Regions from separate parts of the Hyphomicrobium nitrativorans NL23 genome, predicted to be linked through region 2. Evidence: predicted binding sites of a transcription regulator. Region 2 holds the regulator's gene; each other region holds the start of a gene.
The links. The regulator HrcA, encoded in region 2, represses chaperone genes, less so after heat shock. The targets are predictions, from matches to a motif close to GTTAGCACTCNCNNNNNGNGAGTGCTAAC.
Positions count from the first base shown of each region.

Region 1 (4,517 bases), 1.4 Mb from region 2:
CGGGCCTTGAAGGCGTTTCATCGCGGCCTCGATCCGGCGCCATGTCGCGGCTTGCTCGTCGGCCCCCTGCTCTTCGAAGGCGCGGGCTTTGTGGGCGGCTTCGGCAATGGCCTTGGGGCCCTGGACTTCCATGAGCTTGCGAGCGTGTTCCTCAATCTCGATGGCGAGCATGGCGTGACCTCCTTTGCTCGTTTCGATTAGGTCCAACACTGGGCATGTGGGGCAGGGGTCGAAGATCGCAAGAGCTTTTGCAATGCGAAAAAAGGCCGGAGCGTTCGCTCCGGCCTTTCTCGTCTCGTTCGATACGTGGATGGAGCGAACTAGAAGTCCATGCCACCCATGCCGCCCATTCCGCCGCCCATCGGCATCGCGGGGGCGTCCTTCTTGGGCTTCTCGGCAACCATTGCCTCGGTCGTGATCAGGAGGCCGGCGACGGAAGCCGCGTCCTGAAGCGCACAGCGCACGACCTTAGCCGGGTCGATCACGCCCTCGGCCAAGAGATCGCCGTACTTGCCGGACTGGGCGTTGAAGCCGTAGGCGTACTTGTCGTTCTCCAGGATCTTGCCGGCGACGACGGAGCCGTCCTCACCTGCGTTCTGGAAGATCTGGCGTGCCGGTGCCTGCAGCGCGCGGCGCACGATGTTCACGCCGACACGCTGGTCGTCGTTGACGCCCGTCACCTTTTCGAGTGCGCTGATGGCGCGGAGAAGCGCAACACCGCCGCCGGGGACGATGCCCTCTTCAACGGCTGCGCGGGTTGCGTGCAGCGCGTCGTCGACGCGATCCTTCTTCTCCTTCACCTCGACCTCGGTGGCACCGCCGACCTTGATCACGGCAACGCCGCCGGCGAGCTTCGCAAGACGTTCCTGCAGCTTCTCGCGGTCGTAGTCCGAGGTGGTTTCCTCGATCTGCGCCTTGATCTGCTTCACGCGCGCTTCGATGTCGGCCTTCTTGCCCGAACCGTCGACAACGGTGGTGTTTTCCTTGTCGATCGTGATGCGCTTCGCCGTGCCCAGCATGTCGAGCGTGACGCTCTCAAGCTTGATGCCGACGTCTTCGCTGATGACGGTGCCGCCCGTGAGAACAGCGATGTCCTCAAGCATGGCCTTGCGGCGATCGCCGAAGCCCGGAGCCTTTACGGCCGCGACCTTGAGGCCGCCGCGCAGCTTGTTGACGACGAGCGTCGCGAGCGCTTCGCCCTCGACGTCCTCGGCGATGATGAGAAGCGGCTTGCCCGTCTGCACGACGGCTTCGAGAACCGGCAGCATCGACTGCAGGCCGGACACCTTCTTCTCGTGGATGAGGATGTAGGGGCTTTCCAGCTCCGCGATCATCTTGTCGGCGTTGGTGATGAAGTAGGGCGAGAGGTAGCCGCGGTCGAACTGCATGCCCTCGACGACGTCGAGCTCGGTTTCGAGGCTCTTGCTCTCTTCAACCGTGATGACGCCCTCGTTGCCGACCTTCTTCATGGCCTCGGCGATCTTGGCGCCGATCTCGACATCGCCGTTGGCCGAGATGGTGCCGACCTGGGCGATCTCGTCGTTGGAGGTGACCTTCTTCGACTTCGCCGTGAGCTGGTCGATGACGGCCTGAACGGCGAGGTCGATGCCGCGCTTCAGGTCCATCGGGTTGGCGCCGGCGGCGACGGACTTCGCGCCTTCCTTGACGATCGCCTGGGCGAGCACCGTTGCGGTGGTGGTGCCGTCGCCGGCGAGGTCGGCCGTCTTCGAGGCAACTTCACGCAGCATCTGCGCGCCCATATTCTCGAACTTATCTTCGAGCTCGATCTCCTTGGCGACCGTCACACCGTCCTTGGTGATGCGCGGGGCGCCGAAGCTCTTCTCGATCACGACGTTGCGGCCCTTGGGGCCCAGCGTCACCTTGACGGCGTTGGCGAGGATGTCGACGCCGCGCAGCATCCGCTCGCGTGCGTCCTGAGAAAACTTTACGTCTTTAGCTGCCATCGTTTGGCACTCCGTTCGATATCAGGGGGATGTCTTAGGCGGCCTTCTTGGCCGACGACTTGCCTTCGAGGATGCCGAGGATGTCGCTTTCCTTCATGATGAGGACGTCCTCACCATCGATCTTCACCTCGGTGCCGGACCACTTGCCGAACAGCACGCGGTCGCCGGCCTTCACTTCGAGAGCAACGAGCTTGCCCTGCTCGTCGCGGGCGCCAGGGCCAACGGCGACGACTTCGCCCTGCTGGGGCTTTTCCTTGGCCGTGTCGGGGATGATGATGCCGCCAGCGGTCTTCGTGTCCTCTTCGACGCGCTTCACGACAACGCGGTCATGCAAGGGACGGAATGTCATGGGTAACCCTCATGATACGAATGGTTGATCGATGTCTGTAAAAGGGGTCCACGGAACGGGCCGCGCCGACGATGCGGCAGGCCGCGCCCATGGTTGCATGCGCCGCCAAACTTCGGGTTCCGGTCGACGCAGGGCCTATATGCGAACGGCTGGTAGCACTGTCAAGATCTGAGTGCCAACGCCGCCCCCTCGCCCGTCGATGGCAGCGTTTTTTAAAGGCGGTTTAGCGCGTTACGCACCCATCCTGGTTACGCCCTCGGACACGGCATTTCAGGTTGGGGCCGCTAGAATTGGACGACTTGTCGCACCCAGATTGGAAGGGAAATTTCGCCTCGCCGCCTTATCTCGGCGGACACCCAATCAAACGCATCGCCATTTCTATTCTTGCCGCTAAAGCACCCGCTCAAGCGAAACGTTGGCAGCTCTTGAGCCAAAAACGACTGCGCCGCGGGCATTCCAGAGGAACAGCCCACGGCGCAGACGATCGAGATGCGTTCGTTGTCGCGAATTAGACAGCGAAATCCTGGATTTTTGCACCCTTGCTCAGCTTGGCGACAAGCCAATTCGGCTTTCTGCCGCGGCCGGTCCAGGTTTCGGAGCGATTATCGGGGTTTTGATACTTAATCGCTGCGGTCTTTCCGCGACCCCGCGATCCGAACAGCTCTCCAACCGAGAACCCCGCATTTTCGGCAAGCGATGCGATCTTGTGCTTGAGATCTGCCCTCTCGCGCTCCTTTGCGGCGTTCAAAGCCTTCTGCGCACGCGCGATGTGATCATTAAGCTCCTTGACCGACATCTTGTCGTAGTTCACCGCTGCCATTCCCTACTCCCGTTGATGCGCCACCGCATATCAATTCGATAGACCGTGACGTCTTAATATCTCTATCCCCTGATCCGCATAACTCTTCTCGATTGCGGTAAAAGATTTCATTCTCACAAGAGCGGAAATCCGTGCACCGCCTATTTGGCGGGCAAAACAGCAAAACGCTCTTCAAATGAACACCCCCGAGGGAGGGTTGTTCAGTAAAAGTTTTGAAGGGTATCGTCAAGCCTGAGAAAGAATGCCTTTGCGGCTATTCGCTTCGAAGCGCATCAATAGGATTAAGATATGCCGCGCGGCGCGCCGGAAACAGGCCGAAACAAATTCCGGTCGCGGCCGCGGCTGCAAGCGCTCCTGCGAGAACGCTCGGCGACACCAGAATAGGCCAATCCGCAACGAAAGCGATCGCGGCCGATGCGAGAACTCCGATAATTATTCCGATCAGGCCGCCAAGAAGGCAAAGAGAAACGGCTTCGACGAGAAACTGCTGGAGAATGTCCCGGCGGCGGCCTCCGACCGCCATGCGCAGGCCGATCTCGCGCGTCCGCTCAGTCACCGAAACCAGCATAATGTTCATGATGCCGATGCCGCCGACGATCAGAGAAATGACAGAGGTGGCGGCCAGAAGGTAACTCATCGTGGTGAGAACCTCGGTGCGCGCTTTCATCGTTTCCGCGAGATTTCGGACCGAAAACGTATCCTGATTGCCCCGCGTATTGGCGCGGCGCTGCCGCAGCAGGCTTTCGATTTCCTCCTGCGCCTCGGCCATATCGGCCCCGGCATCGATTTTGACGTGAAGAATGCCCACACGGTCGTTCTGGACCTGCGTGCGCCCCGATATGCGCGCGCGCGCCGTCGTGATCGGGACGAGGACGACGTCGTCCTGGTCGCGGCCCATCGCAGATTGCCCTTTCGAGGCCAGAACTCCCACGATTTCGAATGGCACGTTGGTGATGCGCACCGTGGCGCCGATCGGATCTTCGTCCGGGAAAATCTCTTTCGCCACCGTTTTCCCAATGACAGCAACCCGAGCGCCCGAGCGAACGTCTCCCACCGTGAGATCGCGCCCGCTTTCGAGCGGCCAATCCCGGACGAACAGATAGTCGGCGTGGATGCCGCTCACAGTCGTGGACCAGTTGGTGTTCCCGCGAACCATGGGGGCCGTTTCGTTGAGCTGGCCGGAAACGCCCACGACGCCCTGGATCTTGTCGCGGATCGCCACCACGTCGACCTCGGACAGCGGCAGGTCGGTGCCGGCGCCCTGCGCGCGGCCCATAGAGCGCATGGAGCCGGGGAATACGACCAGCATGTTGGTGCCCAGCGCCTTGATCTGGCGGTCCACCTCGCTCGACGCACCTGTGCCGACGGCCACCAGAATGATGAC
Region 1 covers NC_022997.1:3,108,570-3,113,086, forward strand. Annotated here, with positions in the region: gene W911_RS14580 (hypothetical protein) at 1-171, opposite strand, end outside; gene groL (chaperonin GroEL) at 321-1,964, opposite strand; gene groES (co-chaperone GroES) at 1,999-2,313, opposite strand; gene W911_RS14595 (H-NS histone family protein) at 2,822-3,133, opposite strand; gene W911_RS14600 (ABC transporter permease) at 3,387-4,517, opposite strand, start outside.
Region 1: the regulator HrcA is predicted to act here: its motif matches at 2,465-2,493, upstream of groES (co-chaperone GroES).

Region 2 (4,517 bases):
ATGAAGTTCGCCGTGGGGGCGGGGCCGGACCAGGCGCCGCGTTCCGCGAGTTCGTCGTGGACCCGTTGCATGGCGCGGCCGAAGTCCTTGCCGGGCATGGCCCAGTCGGCCGAATAGACGCCGGGCGCGCCGTCGAGCGCGTGGACCTCGATGCCGGAATCGTCTGCGAGCGAGGGAAGCCCCGACGCTTTTGCGGCGGCGACGGCTTTGAGGGTGGCGTTGCCTTCGAAGGTCGTTTCGGTTTCCTCCGGCTCCGCAAGGCCGAGATCTCCGGCGGAAACCGCGTCGAGACCGAAGGGGGCGATCAGTTCCTTGATCTCCCAGACCTTGCCGGGGTTGTGGCTCGCGACAACGAGGCGTGTGCCGAACGTCAGCGTGGTCATGCGTCAAAACCCCAGATGCGCGGCTCGGCGAATTCTACGGAATTGCCGGCGGGATCGCGGAAATAGATGGAACGGCCGCCCTGGGGCCACTCGAAGTCGGATTCGATTGCGACGCTCATGGCGGAGAGGCGCTGGCGCCACGCTTCGATTTCGTCCGCGTTGGCTGCAAAGCAGACGTGTCCCTGGCCTCTGGCGCCGTGAGGCGGCACGGGAAGGGGACCGTCCGGGGGAGTGCGGGTTGCCTCGGGATTAAAGATCAAAAGCATGTGATGCGCGAGCTTGTAGAAGATGTGGCGGCCGTCGACCTTTGCGTGCGGTGCAACTCCAAGCAGGCGCGTGTAAAAGGCTTCCGCGGCGGGAAGGTCGCGCGCGTAGATTACCGCTTCGAGGATGGCAGGCTTTGTCATGGTTTCGGTCTATGGCATCGAGGGCTCAAGACCTCAACCGATCACGCGACCGTTAGTTTCTGCAGCTCGACCAGTTCGGCGATGCCCTTGCGGGCGAGTGCCATCAGAGCGTCGAAGCTTTCCTGGCTGAAGGCCGTGGTTTCGGCGGTACCCTGGACTTCGACGATGCCGCCGGCGCCGGTCATGACGAAATTGGAATCCGCATCCGCGTTCGAATCTTCCAGGTAGTCGAGATCGAGGACGGGCGTGCCGTTGTAAAGGCCGCAGGAAATGGCGGCCACGTGGTCTCGCAGAACGCCGTCCTTCACCATGTCGCGGAGCTTCATCCACTGGATGCAGTCGTGGAGCGCCACCCACGCGCCGGTGATCGCGGCGGTGCGGGTGCCGCCGTCGGCCTGGATCACGTCGCAGTCGATGGAGATCTGGCGTTCGCCGAGCTTGGGGAGATCGACCACGGCGCGGAGTGCGCGGCCGATGAGGCGCTGGATTTCCTGGGTGCGGCCCGACTGGTGGCCGACGGATGCCTCGCGGCGGGTGCGGTCGGTGGTGGCGCGGGGGAGCATGCCGTATTCGGCCGTGACCCAGCCGCGGCCCTGGCCCTTGAGCCACGGGGGAATGCGCTCTTCAAGGCTTGCGGTGCAGAGTACGTGGGTGTTGCCGAACTTGATCAGGCAGGAGCCCTCGGCGTGCATGGAGACCGCGCGTTCGAAGGAGACGCGGCGAAGTTCGCCAGGCTGGCGTTTGGAAGGGCGCATGTGGTTTCGGCTTTCTCGGAATGCTCGGGAGATCGGCATAGGGAAGGCCGTCGCCCTGTCCCTTCCATCCCGCTATTTCGGTGTGCGCGCGACCCTAAGGGAGGGCCCCACTGGGATCAACCTCAATCGGCGGGTGCGGACGGACCCTGGCTCGACGCCTCCGCAACGGCTTTGCGCTGGGTGTGGATTACGGCCGGGGTCTTGCATTGAACGGGCTTGCTGCCATTATTTCAGGGTCCCGAGCGGCCGCATGCCGTTCGCGACATGAGATCCCGATGTCAGAACCTCAGTCCGAAATCAAAAAACTTTCCGAGCGTTCGCGCGAAATTCTGCGGCAGATCGTGGACAGCTATCTGGCCACGGGCGAACCCGTCGGCTCGCGCAACCTGTCGCGCGTGTTGCCGATGGCGCTGTCGCCCGCGTCGATCCGCAACGTGATGAGCGACCTTGAGCACGCGGGGCTCATCTTCGCGCCGCATACCTCGGCCGGGCGGCTGCCGACGCAGTCGGGGCTTCGCATGTTCGTCGACGGTTTGCTGGAGGTCGGAGACCTCAGCACGGAGGAGCGGCGCAAGATCGAGGCGCAGATCGCTGTCCGGCGCACCAAGTCGCTCGATCAGGTGCTGACGGAAGCGGGTGAGATGATCTCCGGGCTTTCGCATTGTGCGGGCGTGGTGCTGGCCGAGAAGCAGACGGCGCGCTTGAAGCACATCGATTTCGTGCCGCTGGAGCCGACAAAGGCGCTCGTCGTGCTCGTCGACGAGGATCAGAACGTCGAAAACCGTCTGATCGGGTTGCCCGCGGGCCTGCCGCCGTCCGCGCTGACGGAAGCGGCGAATTATCTCAACGCGCATATCCGTGGGCTCACCATCGCCGAGGCGCGGCAGGCGGTGGAGGTGGAGCTCGGACAAGCGAAAGCCGAACTCGACAAACTGACGCAGAAGGTGATCAAGGCGGGGCTCGCCGAATGGTCGGGCTCGCTCGACGACAGGAAGAGCCTGATCGTGCGGGGGCAGGCGAACCTTTTGAAGGACCTGACCGCGATCGAGGATTTGGAACGCATCCGCCAGCTTTTCGACGACCTCGAAAGCAAGCGGGATCTGGTGCAAATCCTGGGTCTCGCGGAGCAGGGTGAGGGGGTTCGGATTTTCATCGGTTCTGAGAATAAGCTGTTCTCGCTGTCGGGTTCGTCGCTGATCGTCGCGCCGTTTCACGACGAGGAGCGGAAAGTGGTCGGCGTGCTCGGCGTGATCGGGCCGACGCGGCTCAACTATGCCCGCATCATTCCGATGGTCGACTACACGGCGCGGCTCGTCAGCCGCGTGCTGACTTGATTTTTCCGCCTCTGCGGCTGATATCGGGCGCTTGTATCCTGCGCCCCCGCGCCGCACGCCTCGGGCACGCGGTGCCAGCCGGTCCGAACGCCGGTCCGTTTGGGCGCTTTCAAGATTTTCGCTTCGATCTGGAGATCTCATGTCTGACGAGACGATGAAACCGAATGCGCCGGGCACGACGGGCGGAGCCGATGCAACTTCCTCGGCGCCTCCGTCCGATCCGGTTCTGGAGGCGGAGCGCCTGGCGGCCGAGGTCGATACGCTGCAGGGGCAGATCGCCGACCTTACCGACCGGCTGCTGAGGGCGCATGCCGAGATGGATAACATGAGGAAGCGGGCCGAGCGCGAGCGCGAGGAGACCGCGAAGTACGCCATCAGCAAGTTTGCGCGCGATGTGGCGGGGGTTGCCGACAATTTCGAGCGGGCCAAGCAGGCGGTGCCGGCGGATGCGGCCGACCAGGACCCGGTGCTGAAAGGGCTTCTTGAGGGCGTTACGATGACCGAGCGCGAGTTTCTCAACGCGCTGGAGAAGAACGGGGTGCGGCGGATCGTGCCCAAGGGCGAGGCCTTCAATCCCCATCTGCATCAGGCGATGATGGAGGCGCACAACGCCGATGTGGCGCCTGGAACCATCGTGGAGGTCTATCAGGCGGGCTATGTGATCGACGATCGCGTGCTGCGCCCGGCGATGGTGGTTGTGGCCAAGGGCGGGCCGAAGCCGGCACCGGCTGCGGAACCGGGTGGCGCCGCGGATCCGGATCCGCAATCGGATGCAGGGGACGGCGCTGGTTCTCAGCCGCCGCCTGGCAACGATAACGCGATGTAAGCGGGGTTTTCCGTCCCGGTCCGGCGGGCCGGGTTCTCGCGCGCGGCCTGGGCGGTCATCTGCCTCAGGCTGCGTGGCCCTTACTTATCGGTAGTAAAGAGACAGTATAGCCAGTGTTTTGCGGGCGCGGGGCGAGCACAAAGGGCTTGCGCCAGCCCGCGTGAGAAGTGTTAAAGCAAGGACCCCATAAATTGATCACGCGGCGGTGATCCGCGCCCGTTGCGCGCGGAAAAGACCACCCTATATAACCGCCCATCATCAATTGTTCTCCATTGGGGACCGTATCCATTGCCCCCGCTTGAGGGGTTTACGGACAATCTGGACGCCGGCCTTTCTTGGGTCCGGACGGTCTGCCGCAACGAAGAGGAATTACGGAGACATGGCTAAAGTCATCGGTATCGATCTCGGCACAACCAACTCGTGCGTTGCCGTGATGGACGGGGGGAAGCCCCGGGTTCTTGAGAATGCCGAAGGCATGAACACGACGCCGTCCATCGTCGCCTTTGCGGACGATGGCGAGCGTCTCGTCGGCCTGCCCGCCAAGCGCCAGGCCGTGACCAACCCCACCAACACGCTGTTTGCGATCAAGCGTCTGATCGGACGCCGCTACGACGATGCGCTGGTCGAGAAGGACAAGGGTCTCGTTCCCTACACGATCGTGCAGGGCCCGACGGGCGATGCCTGGGTGGAAGCGAGCGGAAAGCAGTATTCGCCGCAGCAGGTCTCGGCGTTCATTCTGCAGAAGATGAAGGAAGCCGCCGAAGCGAAGCTCGGCGAGACCGTGACGCAGGCCGTGATCACGGTGCCTGCCT
Region 2 covers NC_022997.1:812,380-816,896, forward strand. Annotated here, with positions in the region: gene W911_RS18640 (non-canonical purine NTP pyrophosphatase) at 1-383, opposite strand, end outside; gene W911_RS03765 (VOC family protein) at 380-790, opposite strand; gene rph (ribonuclease PH) at 832-1,545, opposite strand; gene hrcA (heat-inducible transcriptional repressor HrcA) at 1,821-2,879, shown strand; gene grpE (nucleotide exchange factor GrpE) at 3,019-3,705, shown strand; gene dnaK (molecular chaperone DnaK) at 4,085-4,517, shown strand, end outside.

Region 3 (4,517 bases), 1.4 Mb from region 2:
GAGTGCTGGCTGAGCAGGTCGATGGGGAGCTGGTTGGGCCACCAGTGCTTGTTGCCCGTGCCGCCTGCCGAGGCGTGCCCGAACGGGCATTGACCCGTGCTCGTTTCTTCCGTTTTCGCGTCCATACATCCCTCCGATGGTGACTTGGAAATCTGTTCGATGGGGCTTGGCAGCCGCGCCGTCGATGACCGCGGAGAGCAGGTGAGAGGCGATCCCGCGCTCTCCCGTGTCCGCCTTAAGGCGCGCCACCGGCCGAAGCTGTCGCCGTCAGCGTTTGGGCGCGTGTTCGACGCGCCGTGTGGCGATCATGGTGTGCTGCCCTTGTTTAGAGAGTTTCCAGAATAGGTATCGGAGGCGATCAATAAGCGCAAGTGCGTTTGCCATATGGAAGCGATAGGTTTTTCTGATCGGCGCGCCCTGCGGAAATCCGCAACAAAAACGCCCGCAGGATCGACTCCTGCGGGCGCATTCCAAAGATGCTGAAGGGCGTGCGGGCTTACATGCCCATGCCACCCATTCCGCCCATACCACCCATGCCGGCCGGGCCGTGCGAATGGCCGTCGTCCTTGCGCGGGGCTTCCGCGATGGCGGCTTCGGTCGTGATCAGGAGGCCAGCGATCGAAGCGGCGTCCTGGAGTGCCGTGCGCACCACCTTGGCCGGATCGATGATGCCCTTTTCGATCAGGTCGCCGTAGGTGTCGGTCTGCGCGTCGTAGCCGAAGGTGGACCCCTTGGATTCGAGCACGCGGCCGACCACGATCGAGCCCTCGGTGCCGGCGTTCTCGGCGATCTGGCGGATCGGAGCCTGCAGGGCGCGCCGCACGATGGCGATACCGGCCGCCTGGTCGTCGTTGTCGCCCTTGGCGGTGATCGCCGTCGTTGCCTTCAGCAGCGCCACGCCGCCGCCCGGCACCACGCCTTCCTCGACGGCGGCCCGCGTCGCGTTGAGCGCGTCGTCGACGCGATCCTTACGCTCCTTCACTTCCACCTCGGTGACGCCGCCGACCTTGATCACGGCAACGCCGCCGGCGAGCTTCGCAAGGCGCTCCTGCAACTTCTCGCGGTCGTAGTCCGAGGTGGTTTCCTCGATCTGCGCCTTGATCTGGCTGACGCGCGACTCGATCTCCTTCTTCTTGCCGGCGCCGTCGACGATGGTCGTGTTGTCCTTGCTGATGGACACGCGCTTGGCGCGGCCCAGCATGTCGATGGTGACGTTCTCAAGCTTGATGCCGAGGTCTTCGCTCACCGTCTGGCCGCGCGTGAGAACGGCGATGTCCTCAAGCATGGCCTTGCGGCGGTCGCCGAAGCCCGGCGCCTTGACGGCAGCGATCTTGAGGCCGCCGCGCAGCTTGTTGACGACGAGCGTCGCGAGCGCTTCGCCCTCGACCTCTTCGGCGATGATGAGAAGCGGCTTGCCTGTCTGCACGACGGCTTCGAGCAGCGGCAGCAGCGGCTGCAGGCTCGACAGCTTCTTCTCGTGAATCAGGATGTAGGGATCGTCCAGCTCCGCAATCATCTTGTCGGCATTGGTGATGAAATAGGGCGAGAGATAACCGCGGTCGAACTGCATGCCCTCGACGACGTCGAGTTCGGTCTCCAGGCTCTTCGCCTCCTCGACCGTGATGACGCCCTCGTTACCGACCTTCTGCATGGCCTCGGCAATCATGTCGCCGATTGCCTTTTCGCCGTTGGCCGAGATGGTCCCGACCTGGGCGATCTCGCCCGAGTTCTTGACCTTCTTTGCCTTGGACTCGATCTCTTCGACGACCTGCGCCACGGCCTTCTCGATGCCGCGCTTGAGGTCCATCGGGTTCATGCCCGCGGCGACGGCCTTGAGGCCTTCGCGCACGATGGCCTGCGTGAGCACGCACGCCGTTGTGGTGCCGTCACCGGCGATATCGTTGGTTTTCTGGGCGGCTTCGCGCACCATCTGCGCGCCCATGTTCTCAAGCTTGTCCTCAAGCTCGATTTCCTTGGCGACAGAGACGCCGTCCTTGGTCGTGCGCGGAGCACCGAAGCTCCTCTCGATCACGACGTTGCGGCCCTTGGGGCCGAGCGTCACTTTGACGGCATTGGCGAGCGTATCGACGCCGCGAAGAATCTTGTCGCGGGCCTCGGTGGAAAAGCGAACGTCTTTGGCAGCCATAAGGGCAACCTCCAGATTGGGGGACTGATTGGAATGTCAGGGTCGAAACGACGAGCGGGCGTACGCGCCGGAGCCCGGTGCGATTGAGAGGGGCGCGCCCTTACTTCTCGATGACGCCCAGGATGTCGCTCTCCTTCATGATGAGGAGGTCGACGCCGTCGATCTTCACTTCCGTGCCGCTCCACTTGCCGAACAGCACCTTGTCGCCGGCTTTGACGTCGAGCGCCGTGAGCTTGCCGGCATCGTCGCGCGTACCGGGACCGACAGCCACGACCTCGCCCTGCTGAGGCTTTTCGGCAGCCGTGTCGGGAATGATGATGCCACCGGCGGTCTTGGTCTCGCTGTCCACGCGCTTGACGACGACGCGATCATGCAGGGGGCGGAATGACATGAGGCTCTGAACTCCACTGAGAATGGGAAGGGGCGGGCGCTTTTTGCGCGGCCCGACACGCGTGGCACTTTCACCAGGGGAGTGCCAGCGAGTGTGGCCGTTCTAGAAGCCTGCCCGCTCCAGTGTCAAGCAAGGGAAGGCTCGGAGCATGCGACTTTGTCACAATCAAAGGATGCATAAAATAAAATTGCAACTTCTGATTTGCAGGGTTAATGTAATGTGTGCAGCTGGACGAACGGCTGATGCAACGAGGGAGCTGCGAAAGTGCCAAAAGGAAACGGAGACGGGGCTCGCGCGCAAAGTGCGTCCCTCAAAGAGCAACTTGAGTATATTGCCGATCTCATTCTTCAATTGAAGGCTATGGCGCGCAGCCAGCGGCTCACCACGTTGGCCGGAATTCTAGACGTGGCCCATTCGGAAGCAAGGCTTCGTTCGCGCGATAACGTTTAATCTGGCGCACCTAGCGGATCGTCCGGGACACGAGTTGCGAGCCGTGGCGGGCGATCTCTCCTGCGAGATCGAGATCGAGTAGAAGCACGCGCACCTCCCGCGCCCCGAGGCCGATCGCACGCGCAAGTGTGTCGATGTCCACGGGATGAGGCCCAAGCGCAGCGAGAACCCGCGCCCGCTCGCTGTCGGTGGGCTCGCCTCGCGCGTCGAGAGCGCCGACGTCTTGGGCCGCGAACGCCGGGGCGAAGACGGGGGCGGATGTCTCCTCGGTCATTCCGGCCGGACGCAGATGAAGCTGCGGTCCCAACGCGTCGATGACGTCCTCGGGCTGGGTGACGAGCGTTGCTCCGGACTTGAGGAGCTGATTGGTGCCCTCCGCGCGGGGATCCAGCGGGTGGCCCGGGACGGCGAAAATCTCGCGTCCTTGCTCGCCGGCCAGGCGGGCGGTGACGAGCGAGCCCGAGCGCCGCGCCGCCTCGATGACGACGACGCCGCGCGAAAGACCTGAGACCAGCCGGTTGCGGCGAGGGAAGTCACGTCCGCGCGGAACGAACCCCGGCGGCAGTTCCGTCACGAGGCAGCCCTCTTCGCCGATCCGGGCCTGCAAGCTCGCGTGTTCGGGCGGATAAACGATGTCGATGCCGCCCGCCAGCACCGCGACCGTCCCATGCATCAGGCTCGCCTCGTGCGCGGCCGCGTCCACGCCGCGCGCGAGCCCCGAGACGATCGAGAAACCGGCCTCCGCAAGCCTCCTTGCGAACAGCCGGGCGAGCTTGAGGCCGGCGGCTGAGGCCTGACGCGAACCGACGACTGCAATGGCGGAGAGCCCCAGCAACTCGCTCCGCCCCTTCAGGTAGACCATAGGCGGCGGCGTATCAAGCGCGGCCAGCGTCTGTGGATAGCCGGGCTCGATCGTGAAGACCGGCCGGGCGCCCGCTTTCTCCGCCGCCTTGAGCTCGGCTTCGGCGTCCGCTTCGGAGCAGACGCGTGCGGGCCGCCCGGCGCGGCGCGACAACTGGGGGAGGGCAGCCAGTGCCTGGCGGGCTCCGCCGCAATGATTGATCAATTCGCGGAACGTGACGGGGCCGACCTGGCTCGAACGGATCAGCCGGAGACAGGCGAGGCGTTCGTCCGCGTCGAGTGGCGCGACGGGGAGCGGTGCGGGCGTGAACAGATCCTCGGGATCACGATTTGGCACCGATCCTGGGCTCCTCGCCTTTCAACAACCGGCTGATGTTGGCCGAATGCTTCCCGAAGAGGAAGATCGACATGACGAGCGCGGCCAGCCCTTCGTTGGTCCACCCGAGCGCGACCAGTGCAACGGGCGTCGCAGCACTCGCGATAAGCGCCGCCAGCGACGAGTAGCGCAGCGCAACCGCAACCGCGAGCCAGAGCCCGACGAAAACGAGCGCGCCGGGCCAGGCGAGGGCGGCCACGACGCCGATGTAGGTCGCAACGCCCTTTCCGCCCTTGAAACCGAGCCAGACGGGAAAGATGTGCCCGAGGAACGCCGCGAGACCGGCAATCAGT
Region 3 covers NC_022997.1:3,090,873-3,095,389, reverse strand. Annotated here, with positions in the region: gene katG (catalase/peroxidase HPI) at 1-125, opposite strand, end outside; gene groL (chaperonin GroEL) at 497-2,146, opposite strand; gene groES (co-chaperone GroES) at 2,247-2,537, opposite strand; gene dprA (DNA-processing protein DprA) at 2,998-4,185, opposite strand; gene plsY (glycerol-3-phosphate 1-O-acyltransferase PlsY) at 4,172-4,517, opposite strand, start outside.
Region 3: the regulator HrcA is predicted to act here: its motif matches at 2,598-2,626, upstream of groES (co-chaperone GroES).